DNA from 2 places in the Bacillus sp. M5A3_1b genome. Region 1 is predicted to be linked to the other one. Evidence: a T-box and tRNA genes for the amino acid it is inferred to sense, from the RefSeq annotation. Region 1 holds a T-box; the other holds one or more tRNA genes.
The links. A T-box is a leader RNA that pairs with one kind of tRNA and senses whether it is charged. The one in region 1 lies ahead of metG (methionine--tRNA ligase), so its partner is inferred to be a tRNA-Met.

Region 2: it encodes a tRNA-Met, which carries the amino acid that the T-box ahead of metG (methionine--tRNA ligase) is inferred to sense. The anticodon was not compared.

The regions. Positions count from the first base shown of each region.
Region 1 is NZ_JBKEZY010000003.1:131,753-139,853, reverse strand. It holds gene nprB (neutral protease NprB) at 1-413, shown strand, start outside; gene ACLBWW_RS10435 (metal-sulfur cluster assembly factor) at 456-773, opposite strand; gene ACLBWW_RS10430 (methyl-accepting chemotaxis protein) at 891-2,582, opposite strand; gene ACLBWW_RS10425 (methyl-accepting chemotaxis protein) at 2,808-4,502, opposite strand; gene ACLBWW_RS10420 (class I SAM-dependent methyltransferase) at 4,915-5,733, opposite strand; T-box leader at 5,848-6,118, shown strand; gene metG (methionine--tRNA ligase) at 6,169-7,803, shown strand; gene ACLBWW_RS10410 (hypothetical protein) at 7,845-8,099, opposite strand.
Region 2 is NZ_JBKEZY010000018.1:16,491-24,591, reverse strand. It holds gene mfd (transcription-repair coupling factor) at 1-163, shown strand, start outside; gene spoVT (stage V sporulation protein T) at 300-836, shown strand; gene ACLBWW_RS27655 (putative polysaccharide biosynthesis protein) at 1,069-2,670, shown strand; gene ACLBWW_RS27650 (bifunctional methyltransferase/pyrophosphohydrolase YabN) at 2,683-4,143, shown strand; gene ACLBWW_RS27645 (RNA-binding S4 domain-containing protein) at 4,158-4,433, shown strand; gene yabP (sporulation protein YabP) at 4,492-4,800, shown strand; gene yabQ (spore cortex biosynthesis protein YabQ) at 4,797-5,450, shown strand; gene divIC (cell division protein DivIC) at 5,447-5,806, shown strand; gene ACLBWW_RS27625 (S1 domain-containing RNA-binding protein) at 5,894-6,382, shown strand; tRNA gene ACLBWW_RS27620 (tRNA-Met) at 6,543-6,616, shown strand; tRNA gene ACLBWW_RS27615 (tRNA-Glu) at 6,630-6,701, shown strand; gene spoIIE (stage II sporulation protein E) at 6,962-8,101, shown strand, end outside.

The DNA.
Region 1 (8,101 bases):
TAGGTGCTGACATTTATACACCTGGAAAACCTGGTGATGCACTTCGTTCTCTGAAAGATCCAGCATCTATTCCAAATCCATTAAAACCAGGTGAAGGTTACCCAGATCATTACAATAAACGCTACACTGGAACAGCTGATAATGGCGGCGTTCATATTAACAGTAGTATTAACAATAAAGCTGCATATTTAGTATCTGATGGCGGAGAGCATTACGGTGTGAAAGTAACTGGAGTAGGACGTGAAGCGACAGAAAAAATTTATTACCGTGCTCTTACGAAATATTTAACTGCAAACTCTGACTTTAAGATGATGCGTCAAGCTGCTCTGCAGTCAGCTGAAGATTTATATGGTAAAAACTCTAAAGCTGTACAAGCTGTAACGAAAGCTTATGATGCAGTAGGCGTAAAATAATAAGAGAAAAAGACCTGACTAGGATGTCAGGTCTTTCTTTATTTAGTCACGAACACCTAATGCGATTTTCGCCATACGTGACATGCGTTCTTTAGACCAGGGTGGATTCCAAACGACATTTACTTCTATTTCATTGACTTCAGGTACGTTCGTTGATAATACTTTTTTAACGTCTGATATAATTTGCCCAGCCATTGGACAACCGATAGAAGTCATCGTCATCGTAATGACAGCATTATTATTTTCATCTGCTGTAACGTCATAAACTAATCCAAGATTAACAATATCAACACCTAGTTCAGGATCAATAACAGCTTCTAAGTTTGCATATAACTTTTCTTCAAATGCTTGTTGTGACATGTATAGCACCCCCTACATATTAATGATATCGATTCTCATTATAACGGATATATATATAATATGCAGGGAATGAGCTCAAAAAAATATTCCTCTTGAAAGAGGAATATTTTTTGAAAGCTATTCAGTTTTGAAATGAGATACGAGTTGATCTAATTCTTGAACTGTTTGTTTCATTTGTCTAGCAGTTACAGTCATCTCATTCATAGTAATGACCTTTTGCTCAGCAGATTGTGCTGTTGCCGCTGTTTCACTAGATACTTCAGTCGAAATAGAAGCGATGTTATTCAGTGAAGCGTTCATTTCTTCAGCGCTTGCAGCCATTTCTTCAGCAGTTGCGGAGATGTCTTGCATTTGAGTAGATACTTTATTTACTTGTTCTACAATCGTTGTGAAAGAATTTCCAGCTTCACGAATGACATGAATGCCTTCAAATGCTTCCGAACGACCTTGGGACATCATAGAGCTCGCAGTTTCAGTGTCTTGTTGAATTTGATGTAGTAGTTGGTTAATATCTGTTGCCGCTGTTTTAGATTGTTCAGCAAGTTTTCGAACTTCGTCAGCTACGACAGCGAAGCCTTTTCCTTGTTCGCCAGCACGAGCTGCTTCGATAGATGCATTTAAAGCAAGTAAGTTTGTTTGCTCTGCGATATTAGAAATAGATTGTACAGCTGTATCAATATATTTTGTGTGAGTGATTAGACGTTCGACCACTTCTGACGTAGCATTTACCGCGTCGTGTATCGTTGTCATTTGTGAAACGGATTTTTGAATAACAGTACTTCCGTCGTTAGCTTGTTCAGATGTAACTACAGCAAGCTCAGTTACAGATGTGGCAGATTCAGCAATACGCTGAACACTTGCCGCCATATCGTCCATTGCTGTTGAGCTTTCTTCCATACTAGAGGCTTGTGATTGAATATTTGCATTTAAGCTAGACATCGAGCTCTGAACTTTTATTGTTGCCTCGCGTGATATATTCGTCTTTTCTAGCATATTTTCAGAAGCGTTTTGCACTTCCACAGATGTTTTTTGAACACGATTGATAATATGTTGTAGGTTTTCTAACATTTTATTAAATGATGTTGCGATCGTACCAATTTCATCATTACTATTTACTTGTAGGCGGGCTGTTAAGTCACCTTCTTGAGATGATAATTCTTTTAGCTTACTATCAATTTGTTGAATTGGTTTAACAAGTTTACCAGAGAACCACCATGCAACAGTGATAGCTACGATAATACAAATAACAAGTGATAAGAAGACAACATATTCAATTTGTAGCGAAGATTGATCAATTTTCTTGATAGATTGATCACGTAACTTTGCTTGTTCGTTACTGTAATTTGTGAAGTCACCAATTACTTTATACACAGTACCATTTTCTGCATAAGCTACTTGTAAAGCCTCTTCCCACTTTTGTTCTTTTGCAAGAGTGAAAACTTTTTCTTCAATAAATTTTCTCCAAGTGGATCCTGATTCCATTGTATTTTTCATGGACTGAGAAACATTTGGATTAGAAAGAAGTTTATCTTTTGAATCCTCCAGACGTTTACTCATCTCATTAAATTTGTCTAATTCAACTTGATCATGTTGTAATAAATAACCTCTTAAAGCAGAGAGCTGTACCTGATAAGCGTCCCCACGCTCTTTCAATTCTGTTGCCAGAGGGGAAATTTCTTTTTGTAATGCTTCAGCTTGACGAGATTGATCCATGGTAAAGAATAAAATAAAAGCTAAGGCGATGCCAAATAAAGCGCAAATCGTTCCCATCATGAACATTAGTTTTTTTCGAATGCTAATAAAACTCATATGATAAAAAGCCTCCTTTGTGAAATCTTAGTATTAGAATTAATAAATTTAAAAAATTGAAAGAAAGCTTTACTCCATTTGGAACAAAGCTTTCTTCTTTCCTTTAGGAATTATAGCAGACGGAATGAGAGATAGAAAGAGATATTTTAAGATGAAAAAAGAGAGACTGTAAATCTCTCTTTTTAATAATTTGGAGCTCATGGAAATATAAATGAAAGTTTTGCTTTAAACGTTTGTTTTGAAATGAGAAACGAGAACTTCAAGTTCTTGTACGGTCGTTTTCATTTCAGAAGCTTTTTTAGCAACGACACTCATTTTGTTTACTTGGTCACCAGCTGAAGTTGCTGTTTGTGATGTTTCGGCGGCAACTTCATTTGAAATAGAAGCGATGTTATTTAAAGCTGCATTCATTTCTTCTGAACTTGCGGCCATTTCTTCAGCAGTTGCAGACATTTCTTGCATTTGTGTAGAGACTTTGTTAATGTGGTTAACAATTTCCGAGAATGAAAATCCAGCGGTACGAATGACTGTAATTCCTTCCGAAGCCTCTGACTGACCTTGTGTCATCATTTCATTTGCTATTTTTGTGTCAGCTTGAATTTGATGAAGTAAATGGTTAATGTCAGTTGCTGCTAGCTGAGATTGTTCAGCAAGTTTTCGTACTTCATCGGCAACAACGGCGAATCCTTTTCCGTGTTCGCCAGCACGAGCTGCTTCAATTGAAGCATTTAAAGCGAGTAAATTCGTTTGTTCCGCGATATTAGAAATGGATTGAAGTGCAGTATCAATATGATTCGTATGTGTAATGAGTCGCTCTACTACTTGTGATGTAGCGTTAACAGCTTCGTTAATGGTATGCATTTGTGTAATAGATTTCTCAATGACTTTATTCCCACTATCTGCTTTTTCTGAAGTTGTAACAGCTAGGCTAGCAACAGAAGAGGCAGATTCTGCAATACGCTGAACACTCGTTGTCATATCGTCCATTGCAGTTGAACTTTCTTCGATGCTTGAAACTTGTGAACGAATACTATACTCAAGAGCATTCATAGTTTCTTCGGTTTTTGCTGTATTTTCCATAGAAGCAGTGGTTTCGATGAACACATTTTCAGACGCTTCTTTTACACTTGTTGATGTTTGTTGCACTTGTTTTATGATACGTTGTAAGTTAGCGAGCATTTGATTAAAGGAATTAGCGATATCACCAATTTCATCTTTACTCGTTACGTGTAATCTAGCAGTTAAATCGCCGTCTTGAGAAGCTAATTCTTTTAATTTCTCATCAATTTGTCGTATCGGTTTAACGAGTTTACCAGAGAACCACCATGCTAATAAAATAGATGTTAACGTACATGTAATGAGTGAGAAGAAAATAATATATTGAATAAGAGATGAAGAAGACTCTACGTCAGCAATTAATGCGTCACGTTTATCATTTTCTTCATTTGCATATTTAGTAAAACGACTTAAAAGATCGTTTACATAATCGGTTTGAGCTAAAGCGATTTTGGATGCTTCGTCCCATTTTCCTTCGCGAGCGAGAGGAAGGACTTCATTATCTATGACGCTTCGCCATTTTGCCCCCATTAAAATGGCTTCTTTCATTCCTTCTGGGAGTTTTTTATCACTTGTTACCTTCTCTCTAGTATCAGCAAGTTTTTTTCCTTCTCGGTTGAATTTATCCAATCCTTTTTGATCATGTGACAGTAAATATTCTTGTAAACCGGCAACTTGTGCTTGGAACCAATCACCACGTTCTTTTAAAATTGTTGCTCGTTTTGATACATCATTTTTTAACGTTTCAATTTCGCTTGCTTGGTTCATAGCGAATGAAAGAATAACAATAAGAGCAATACTAAATAAAGAAGAAATGCTTAAGAGTGTGAACAGTAGTTTTTTGCGAATACTAACATATTTCATCGTTACCCCTGCCTTTAAAAACTATTTATTATGATTTATGAATATTAAGAACGACATTAATAAAAACATCATTATGAAGTTATTAATCTGTTCAATGAAAATTATAGCAGATAATGGAAGATGGCAGATTAATATGAGTAAATGTTCTTAAAATGTATACATTTGTATATCAAAAAGTTCATAAATAAAAATGAGAAATGCTATTGTAATTTGAAATAACATCATGTATACTTCTAATTAGTTGATAACGATTATCAGTATCAACTAATGACATTACTCTTCGTTATGTTGGTCATACCCCTTTTTGACGACGTAAGTCAGAGACGAAATGTTGAAATATCTTGTGTCCTATTCTACAGAATTATGGTAATCTCCAACCTCAACTTATATGCGTGAGCATGCAAAAAGGATCCTATCCGTGAAGGGATCCTTTTTTGCATGCTGTCGCAATTAATGTATATAAACCAGGCACGCGATTTTCAATTTCTTCCGGTGCAGTAGAAGGGAAGACCCACCTTTGATGAGACCCGTGTTCTTCAACTAGTTTTTCAATTTTAAAATGTTCTTCGGCAAGTGTTGTAACAATTTCTCCTAGCGTCCAGCGGCGGATAGTTGTTTTAGGTAGCGATTCTTTCTGTGCTTCTGTAAGAAGGATGCTATAAGCAACATCATCTTCAATCAATTCTTCATCAAAATAATTTCCATTGGCCTGAAATGATGGATGGTCGACTCCTAATAATTTCGTGTAAACAGGATGATAGTCACGAAGGATAAGCATTCCATCTTGCTTAAGTAAAGTAGCAATTTTTTGAAAGAGTGGTTTTAAATCTAGAAAGTAATGGAGTACACCAAGTTCGAGCAATACGATATCAAATGATTCGGAAAGATTTACATCCAGTACATCAGAGACGATGTATTGGATAGAGACACCAGCAGCTTCGGCTAGTTCGGTTGCGTATTTTTCATTACTTGCTGAAATGTCTACAACTGTTATATCGGCTCCTAAAAGAGCAAGAGCAACAGCTTTATTTCCTTTTGACCCGAGTAAATTAATAATACGTTTTCCTTTCGGAGATTGTATGTAAGGTAAATAGTGATCTACCTCGCGCATAGGGTCTTCCATGATTTTTTTCGCATAATCAGCTGGTGCCCCGTGGCGATTCGTCCAAGCTTCATAAGCAGCTGTATTCCAGCTTTTTTCATTACGTGTGCTTAGTTGTTTTTGATTCAATCATATCACTCCTTTTGTGAACGTATAGGTATTCGGCAGGAAGGTGAGATTTCCTGTTTTTCTTGAATTAAAGTTTGATTTTTCTGTTATTAAGTCGTAAAATACGTGTTATACGTAAAAGCGTTGAAAAGGAAAAGTAGGATGAACACATTCTTTCCAGAGAGCTTCGGTAGCTGAGAAGAAGCAAGAATATTCATTTGAACAATGGCCTTTGAGCTTCGTCCTGAACTTATCAAATGATAATAGTAGGCGGCGACGAGAGTTGGTACTCGTTATCAAAACCACAGTATAAGAGCTTATAGCTCCGTACTTGATAAGGCTAATTATGTGAGTAATTGGCGAAATAAGGTGGTACCGCGACTGTTTATACAGCCCCGCCCTTATCTTTTTTAAGATAAGGGCGGGGCTTTTTATATTTTAAAGGAGGAATGTAAGATGAGTATTTTTGTTGGAGGAGCTTGGCCGTATGCAAATGGTTCGTTACATCTTGGACATATTGCGAGTTTGTTACCTGGAGATATTTTAGCACGTTATTACCGGGCAAAAGGTGAGAATGTGTTGTATGTTTCGGGAAGTGATTGTAATGGAACACCGATTGCAATTCGGGCAAAACAAGAAGGTGTGACGGCGAAGGAAATTGCTAATAAGTATCATGAAGAATTCCAGCGATGTTTTCGTAGCCTTGGTTTTACGTATGATTGCTATACACGTACAGATAGTGAGCACCATCATGAAACGGTTCAAAATGTTTTTTTACGTTTATTAGAAGAGGGACATATTTATAAAAAAACAGTGGAACAAGCATATTGCGAAACGTGTACGCAGTTTTTACCTGATCGTTATGTAGAAGGCGTTTGTCCACATTGTCATGAAGCAGCAAGAGGAGATCAATGCGATGCGTGTTCAGCTATTTTAGATCCACTCGATTTGTTAGAAAAGAAATGTAAGTTATGTGGTAGTACGCCGTCTGTACAGGAAACAGAGCATTTCTATTTCGCATTGCATACATTTCAGGAGCAAATTAAAACGGCTGTAGAAAACGCCAAACAAACAGGAACATGGCGAGACAATGCGATTCAACTAACAGAGAGATATGTAAAGGAAGGGTTACAAGATAGGGCCGTATCACGTGATTTACCAATTGGGGTACCAATTCCAGTAGAAGGGTATGAAGATAAGAAAATTTACGTATGGATTGAAGCAGTGACAGGGTATTATTCAGCGAGTAAACATTGGGCTGAAAAAAAAGGGAAAGATGATCAAGAGTTTTGGGATAAAGAAGCGAAAACATATTATGTGCACGGAAAGGATAATATTCCGTTCCATTCCGTCATTTGGCCAGCGGTATTACTTGGAATAGGGGAAGGCGCAATTCCACGTCATATCGTTTCGAATGAATATTTAACAGTTGAAAAAAGAAAATTATCTACAAGTAAAAACTGGGCAGTATGGGTGCCTGACATATTAGAACGCTATGATCCAGATTCTATTCGTTACTTTTTAACCGTCAACGCACCAGAAAATCGTGATACTGATTTTTCATGGCGGGAATTTATTTACAGTCATAATAGTGAATTGTTAGGTGCATACGGGAACTTTGTGAACCGGACATTAAAGTTTATTGAAAAATATTATGGTGGTATCGTGCCGAAAGGAAGTATTGATGTAGAGCTGAAAGATAAAGTAGAAGGATTATATAAACATGTAGGAGAGGCGATTGAGCAAACTAAATTTAAGGTGGCACTAGAATCAATATTTGATGCAGTACGTTTTGCAAATAAATACTTTGATGAGAGGCAGCCGTGGAAACAAAGGGAAGATGATCCAGTTTCATGTAAAGAAACCATTTATAACTGTGTGTATCTTATCGCTAATTTTGCAAATCTCCTTGAACCGTTTTTACCATTTTCAAGTGAAAAAGTTAGAAATACATTATCGATTGTGAACCGAAATTGGGAGCCTCAACATACGTTGCCGAATAGAATTGATAGTGTACAGCCCCTATTTGAGCGAATCGATGTAAAGCAAATTGAGCATGAGGTAGGGAAGCTATATGGAGCAGTAAAGTGAGATAGAGAAAAAGACCTTTCAAATAAATGAAAGGTCTTTTGTTATGCAGTAGGATTCTCTTTCTTATCCTTTAAGAAGAAAAGCACAGCAAGGATTACGAGAATAATAGCTGCAATATCATATGTTATTTTGAATGTAGTATTAAAGTTTAAGTACTCCACTAAAGGGGGTTTGACTGCCCCAGCATATATGCAAATGGGAATGAGGAGCAAATCGTAAAATTTCTTTTCTTTCATATATCTTATTAGGAAGAAGATACACATAATGGCAAAAAAGGCTACGCTTAAAATAGTCATTT
Region 2 (8,101 bases), on a different contig from region 1:
GCTTGGAAATAGTTTTGGACGTATGATTGGTCTAGGAATGGAAGGGTCGCAATTGAAAATCGTTATGAAAACAAATGGTTTAGAGACATCGAAGTGGTTAACAATTGCTGAAAATTTATTAAAAGGCCTACCAGATGTAAAAAAAGAAGTCATAAATGCCTAATATAAGATAAAAAAATACAATTCGGCGTGCATAGAAGAACTAATGTGTAAAATACTATGTCTAACAGTTGGTGATTTTTACATGAACAGGTAAATTCACCACTTTGATCATCAGTAGAAAGTGAGGCAGCATTAGAATGAAAGCAACTGGAATCGTACGTCGAATTGATGATTTAGGTAGGGTAGTAATCCCGAAGGAAATTCGTAGAACTTTACGTATTCGAGAAGGAGACCCGCTAGAAATATTTGTTGATCGCGATGGAGAAGTGATTTTGAAAAAATATTCTCCAATTAGTGAACTAGGTAATTTTGCAAAGGAATATACGGAAGCTTTATACGATAGCTTAGGACATAATGTGCTTGTATGCGATCGTGATTCTATTATCGCAGTAGCAGGCGTATCTAAAAAAGAATACTTAAATAAAAGTGTTGGCGATTTAATTGAGAAGACAATGGAAGAGCGTAAGTCTGTAATTATGACAGATGAAAGCGAAATTTCAATTATTGATGGAGTAACAGAAAAAGTGAGTTCCTATACAATTGGTCCGATTATTGCGAATGGGGATCCAATTGGAGCTGTTGTTATCTTCTCTAAAGAGGATATTATAAGTGAAGTAGAGCATAAGTCAGTAAATACAGCTGCAAGCTTTTTAGCGAAACAAATGGAGCAGTAAGGCTATATCGAATTTTAGAAGTAGCAATCTTTCCTAATTATGATATTTCTTTTTGAGAAATTAAATATTTGGAGATATATGTATATTGAATGAAGGTAGCGCTTTGCTACCTTTTTTCGTTGAACATTTCTAGCGTTGCACGAACGTATTATTACTCGTGTAGGCAAGGAAGCTTGTCCTTTTCTTTATGATATAATACGAGGGGTGAGAATAGAAAAAGGAGTTTTCTTGTATGGAATCGAAGAAGTATCAAGCCTTTTGGCGTGGGGCTATTATATTAACAATCGCAAGTTTTGTTACAAAGGTATTAAGCGCCTTTTACCGTATTCCATATCAAAATATAGCGGGTGATATTGGTTTTTATATTTACCAACAAATTTATCCGTTTTATGGATTTTGTTTAATTTTAGCTACTTATGGGTTCCCCATTATAATTTCAAAAATGGTTGCGGAACGATTAGAGCGAGGGAAACAACAAGAAGCAGAAGAAATTATCTGTGTATCTTTTTGGTTTTTATTAGGAATTGGTTTCGTAGGCTTTTTTACATTGTTTTTTGGTGCCGAAACAATTGCAGCAGCCATGGGTGATATACACTTAGATAAGTTATTACGTGTTATTTCATTTTCATTCATATTGATGCCGTTTTTATCTGTAGCAAGAGGATATTTTCAGGGGTTCAATAATATGATGCCAACAGCTGTTTCGCAAGTGATAGAACAAACAATTCGTGTTTCTATTATTGTATTTTTATCTCTATTCCTAATTGCTCGCGGATTTGATTTATATACAGTCGGTGCAGGTGCTATGTTAGGTTCAATCGCAGGCGGACTAATTGGGATTATCGTACTTGTACTTTATATGCGTCATGACTTTCGTTCTATATTTTTCAAGAGTGTAAAGAGAATTAAGGGAAAAAAGAGGATCATTAAAATTCTGTTTTGGCAGGGATTGGCGATTTGTGTTAGTAACTTAGTACTTATTTTTATACAAATGGCTGATTCCATTTCCTTCTATTCCTTACTTATTGGGGCAGGAGAGCAAGCTGAAAGTGCAAAGGTATTAAAAGGTGTTTACGACAGAAGTATCCCGCTTATGCAATTAGGTACTGTCGTGACAACTTCTTTCTCATTGTCACTTATTCCAATTATTACGGCGGCGAAGGAAAGAGGAGATCTTTCCTTTATTCGAGAAAAGGTAAAGTTAGCAATGAAAATAACATTTGTTATTGGATTTGCAGCTGCCATTGGATTAACTTGTATTATTCAGCCTACGAATATTATGTTGTTTGAAAATAGTGATGGGTCAGATGTTTTATCCATTTTATCTTTATCTATTTTATTTAGTTCATTGTCGATTACAACTGCTTCTATTTTGCAAGGGTTAGGACAAACATTAAAACCAGCAATATTCGTTATATTTGGGGGTTGTTTAAAGTTAGCTTTAAATTATACATTAATGCCGTATTTTGGTGTGAAGGGAGCTGCAATTGCAACACTAGTTGCGTTAATTGTAATTTCTGTGCTAAATAGTGCATTACTTATGCAAGCTGTATCCGAATCGCTTATCGATAAGCGTAATATGTTAGGTGTAGTTATTAGTGGTATCGGTATGGGGTTTGTATTAATAATATTTATACGTTTGATGCAAATGTCTGGATTGGTGATTGATACAAGGCATAGAGGAATTGCAACACTTGAGGCATTATTAGGTGTAGCTATCGGTGGATTAACATATGTGTTTTTAATTTTAAAATTACGTGTATTTACAAAAGCGGAAATAGGAACCTTTATGAAAAAAGAGAAAAAAGAAGGTTCATTGAAGAAGAGTGGATAGAGGTGGCAGGTTGTGAGTGGAATCATTACTATTTTAGGATTAGGTGCTGGTGAGTTAGATCAGTTAACGATGGGTGTATATCGAAAAATAAAAGAAGCAGATCACATGTTTGTTAGAACGAAGGAACATCCCGTTATAGAAGAGTTGGAGAAAGAAGGTATACAATATACAGCCTTTGACAGTGTATATGAAGCGTATGATACATTTGAAATTGTATATGAAACAATCGCAAATACATTGTTAGAACAAGCTGAAGGCACAGAAATCATCTATGCCGTGCCAGGGCATCCGCTTGTAGCGGAAAGAACGGTTCAGCTACTGTTGGAAAAAGGTGAAGTAGCGAATGTTGAAGTGCGCATTGAAGGTGGACAAAGTTTCCTTGATCCTATGTTTGCGAGTCTAAAGATTGATCCGATTGAAGGATTCCAATTAATTGACGCCACATCATTTGAAAGAGGACAATTAGAATTACGTCAACATTTAATCTTTTGCCAAGTATATGACGCATTCGTTGCATCTGATGTGAAATTAACATTAATGGAGATGCTATCAGATGATTATGAAGTGTATATCGTAACAGCTGCAGGGACTTCATTTGAACAAGTTAAAAAGGTGCCGTTGTACATGTTAGATCATGAAACAGAGTTGAATAATTTAACGAGTGTATATGTACCACCAGTTAAAGAACGTGCGTCCTTGTATCAACAGTTTGATGTGCTTAGAGAAATTATTGCAGACCTTCGTGGACCGGATGGTTGTCCGTGGGATAAAAAGCAAACACATCAATCTTTAAAGAAGTATTTAATTGAGGAAGCTTATGAAGTGTTGGAAGCAATTGATGAAGAGGATGATGATCACTTAGTAGAAGAACTGGGTGATATATTATTACAAGTTATGTTGCATGCTCAAATCGGGGAGGATGAAGGTTGGTTCTCTATAGATGATATTATTCGAACTTTATCTGAGAAAATGGTTCGCCGCCACCCGCATGTATTTGGGAATACGGATGTAAATAATGCCGATGAAGTAATTGCCAATTGGGAAGAAATTAAAAAACAAGAAAAAGGATTCGTGAAAGAATCTGTTTTAAATGGGGTTCCAAAAAGTTTGCCACAGTTACTACGCGCCTATGAAATCCAGAAAAAAGCTGGCAAAGTTGGTTTCGATTGGGTTGATGTACAACCGATGATAGAGAAAGCCTTAGAAGAATGGCAAGAGTTCCAACAAGAAGTTAAAAATATGGATGAGGCGAAAATGTTAGGTGAATTTGGCGATTTACTATTTGCGTTTGTGAATATAGCTCGTCATTATAAAATAGATCCCGAAGAGGCGTTACGTTCAACGAATGAGAAATTTGTCGGTCGTTTCTTATACATGGAAGCAAAGGTAGCTGAAATGAATAAAGAGATGCAAGATTTATCATTAGAGCAGTTAGACGTTTTATGGGAAGAGGCAAAACAAACAGAGCGTTAATAGGGGGATTTGATATGCGTCTAGATAAGTTTTTAAAAGTATCACGTTTAATTAAAAGAAGAACATTAGCGAAAGAAGTAGCTGATCAAGGAAGAATATCAATTAATGGTCAAGTGGCAAAAGCGAGTTCAGATGTAAAAGTAGCTGATGAATTAACAATTCGTTTTGGTCAAAAAATAGTAACTGTAAAAATAAACGAATTGAAAGAAACGACTAAAAAAGAAGATGCAGCAAATATGTATAGTTTAGTTCGCGAAGAAAAAGTAAAGGCTGAAGAAGGCTTGTTCTAAAATCAATTATCCCTTCATACATTACTATTAGCTAGTATAAATCTATGGGGGGATTTACGTGGATAATGGTTACTCACCTATGTCTTCTAACCAACAAAATATTTCGGTAGAGCATGATATTATTATGCGTGGCAGGCGTGTAATTGATATTACCGGTGTAAAGCAGGTAGAGAGTTTTGATAGCGAGGAGTTTTTACTTGAGACCGTAATGGGTTTTTTAACAATTCGTGGTCAAAATTTGCAAATGAAAAATTTAGATGTAGAAAAAGGTGTTGTATCGATTAAAGGGAAAGTTCATGAGATGCTGTATATTGATGAGAATCAAGGGGAGAAAACTAAAGGATTCTTTAGTAAGTTGTTTAAATGAGTCTAACAATTCAGTTGTATACGATGCTCTCAATGATCGGAATGGGTGCTTGGATTGGAGCGTCTTTAGATACATACCAACGATTTTTAAAGCGGCAAGAACGTAAACGTTGGCTTGTATTTATACATGATATACTATTTTGGATTGTCCAAGCATTATTCGTTTTTTATGTACTGCTTCTTGTAAATGAAGCTGAACTACGTATATATGTATTTTTGGCATTATTATGTGGTTTTGCGGCATATCAAAGCTTATTGAAAGCAATATACATGAGACTGTTAAATTTTCTCATCTATATTTTTATGCAAACAACACACTTTTTTGTTCAAATTATAAAGCTACTCATGATAAAACCTGTTATTATTATAGCGCAGCTATTTATTGCATTTATATTATTCTTATTTCGTATACTGCTTTCAATTGGACATGTGTTATGGAAAATGGTGATTTGGATATTACTTTTCATATGGAAAGTTTTTTTCTGGCCTGTTCGATTTATTGCTTCGCTCATATGGAAACTTCTCCCTAATCGTGTTAAACTTTTTATAATGAAACATGTAGGGTTCCTGCAATATATAGCAAAATTGAAGGGACACATCTTCCAATTATGGGGGCGTATAAAAAAGAAGTTAGGGGGACCTCGGAAATGAGGGAACTGAGACAAAGAACAATCGAAAAACAGAGTCCAAATCCTGTTAAAGAGCATATAATACAAACGGATGAGAACAGGAAGCGACTTTATCGCCGTTTAGCGGTTTTTCTTGTCTTTGCTTTTACAATTATTGCGAGTATTGGTGTAACGTTTTATCAACAAAACAGTTCCATTAGAGCAAAAGAAGCAAAAGTTAAGGACATGAAAAAAGAACTGGATTCATTAACGAATAAAGAAAAGAGTCTAAAAGACGAAGTTCAAAAGTTAAATGATGAAGAGTACGTATTAAAGATTGCTAGAAGGGATTATTTCTTCTCTGGAAAAGGGGAGATAATTTTTCCTGTTTCTAAGTAGAGTATGTCTTATTGACACTATATTTTAGGATTATATATAATAAAGTAAAATTTGACTTTTTAACCACTAAGGAGGAGCATTTTTTTTATGTCAATCGAGGTAGGCAGCAAGTTACAGGGTAAAGTAACAGGTATTACAAATTTTGGGGCTTTTGTGGAGCTGCCAGAAGGCTTAACGGGTCTTGTTCATATTAGTGAAGTTGCTGATAATTATGTGAAAGATATTAACGATCACTTAAAAGTGGGCGACCAAGTAGAAGTAAAAGTTATTAACGTTGAAAAAGATGGTAAGATCGGTCTATCTATTAAAAAAGCGAAAGAGCGTGAAAAAACAGAAGGAGATCGTCCACGTGGTGAATACCAACGCGGTGGCGGTGGCGATCAACAACGTTCTGGACGTCCACAACGTAATCGTTCTTTCAACAGAGATAACCGTGGCGGCGGTAACGAACGAGCTCCAAAAGAAACATTCGAGCAAAAGATGGCACGTTTCTTAAAGGACAGTGAAGATCGTTTAACTTCTTTAAAGCGTAACACAGAATCTAAACGTGGTGGCCGTGGCGCACGTCGCGGATAATAAGAACGTTTAATTCTTAGCATATAGAGAGGTACCCAGGGCGATTGCTCGGGGTGCTTTTTTATATGTGAAAATATATTTTAAAAAAAGTTTTCAAGATGTGTTGACTTTAAAATATATCTGAGGTAAGATACTAATTGTCCGTTAAATAAGACGACATGGCGGTGTAGCTCAGCTGGCTAGAGCGTACGGTTCATACCCGTGAGGTCGGGGGTTCGATCCCCTCCGCCGCTATATTTAATTTAACGGCCCGTTGGTCAAGTGGTTAAGACACCGCCCTTTCACGGCGGTAACACGGGTTCGAATCCCGTACGGGTCATCCTAAAAAGATCATGCAAATTTGCATGATCTTTTTTTGTTAAATAAATTAAGACATACAACACTTCTACAAAATCACCCTATATTTTCTGAATGTTCAATTAAAATGGTGAGAATAAATTACATACCGTGTATATATGTAGAGTTATTTCGAATAAAAAGTCGAACGATTATAAAAGTGAAAACTGTTGTTTTGACAAAAATCCCAATAATCATCTTTTATAATGACAGTAATTAAACTATGCAGGTGGTGTTAAAAATATGCCTAAAGCAGGAAGGAATACTATGAATACAAGTGCATTGGCAATGAATGAGAGTCAGCTTGGAGCAGTAAAGTGGACGAGTAAGTTGCGAATGAAGTTTGAACAGGTTTTCTTTAGATGGGGATTTATTATTGTTGTTATTGGTTTTCTTTTGGGACGAGCATATATATTAACAAACATTTTGCCGTTTGCACTGCCGTTTTTTGCTGCTGTTTATGTTATGAAGCGGGATAAAATGCCGCTCGCGTTCTTGGCTCTTATGGGGGGCGCACTTTCAGTTTCGATAGATAATTTATTCTTTACCTTTGCATCTATTTTTACTTTCTTCATTTATAATATCTTCTTTAGTCGGTTTACACGTAAAACTGTTGGACTTGTTCCATTCCAAGTATTTATCTCCGCATTAACCGCACATTTAGTTGTCGTATATTTCGCGCAACAAACTGTCACCATGTACGATTTACTCGTTAGTACGATTGAGGCAGGGCTTAGCTTCGTATTAACTATGATATTTTTACAAAGTGTTCCGCTTTTAGTAGAACGAAAAGGTAAACAACAAGCGCTAGAGACAGAAGAAATTGTTTGTTTAATTATATTACTAGCATCTGTTTTAACAGGTACAACAGATTGGTTTGTATATGACGCTTCTATTCAACATATTTTTACTAGGTATTTAGTGCTCGTGTTTGCATTTATTGCGGGGGCTGCTACAGGATCTACGGTGGGGGTCGTCACTGGATTAATATTAAGTTTAGCCAATGTCTCCAGTTTGTCTCAACTTAGTCTACTTGCTTTTTCTGGGTTGCTTGGTGGTTTGTTAAAAGAAGGGAAGCGTTTAGGTGTTAGTTTAGGTTTATTAATTGGGACGAGCTTGATTACGCTATATGTAGACAAGCAAACAAACATTGTGACAACTTTAATTGAATCTGGTGTGGCGATTATGTTCTTCTTATTAACACCGAAACTTGTTATGGATCGTATTGCTAAATTCATGCCAGGCACACAGGAACATTCGCAAGATCAACAACAGTATTTAAGAAGGATGCGTGATGTTACAGCGAATAAAATTAATCAATTTGCCCATGTATTTGCTGCTTTATCTAATAGCTTTTCTGTATATGGATATGTGGAGGAGGAA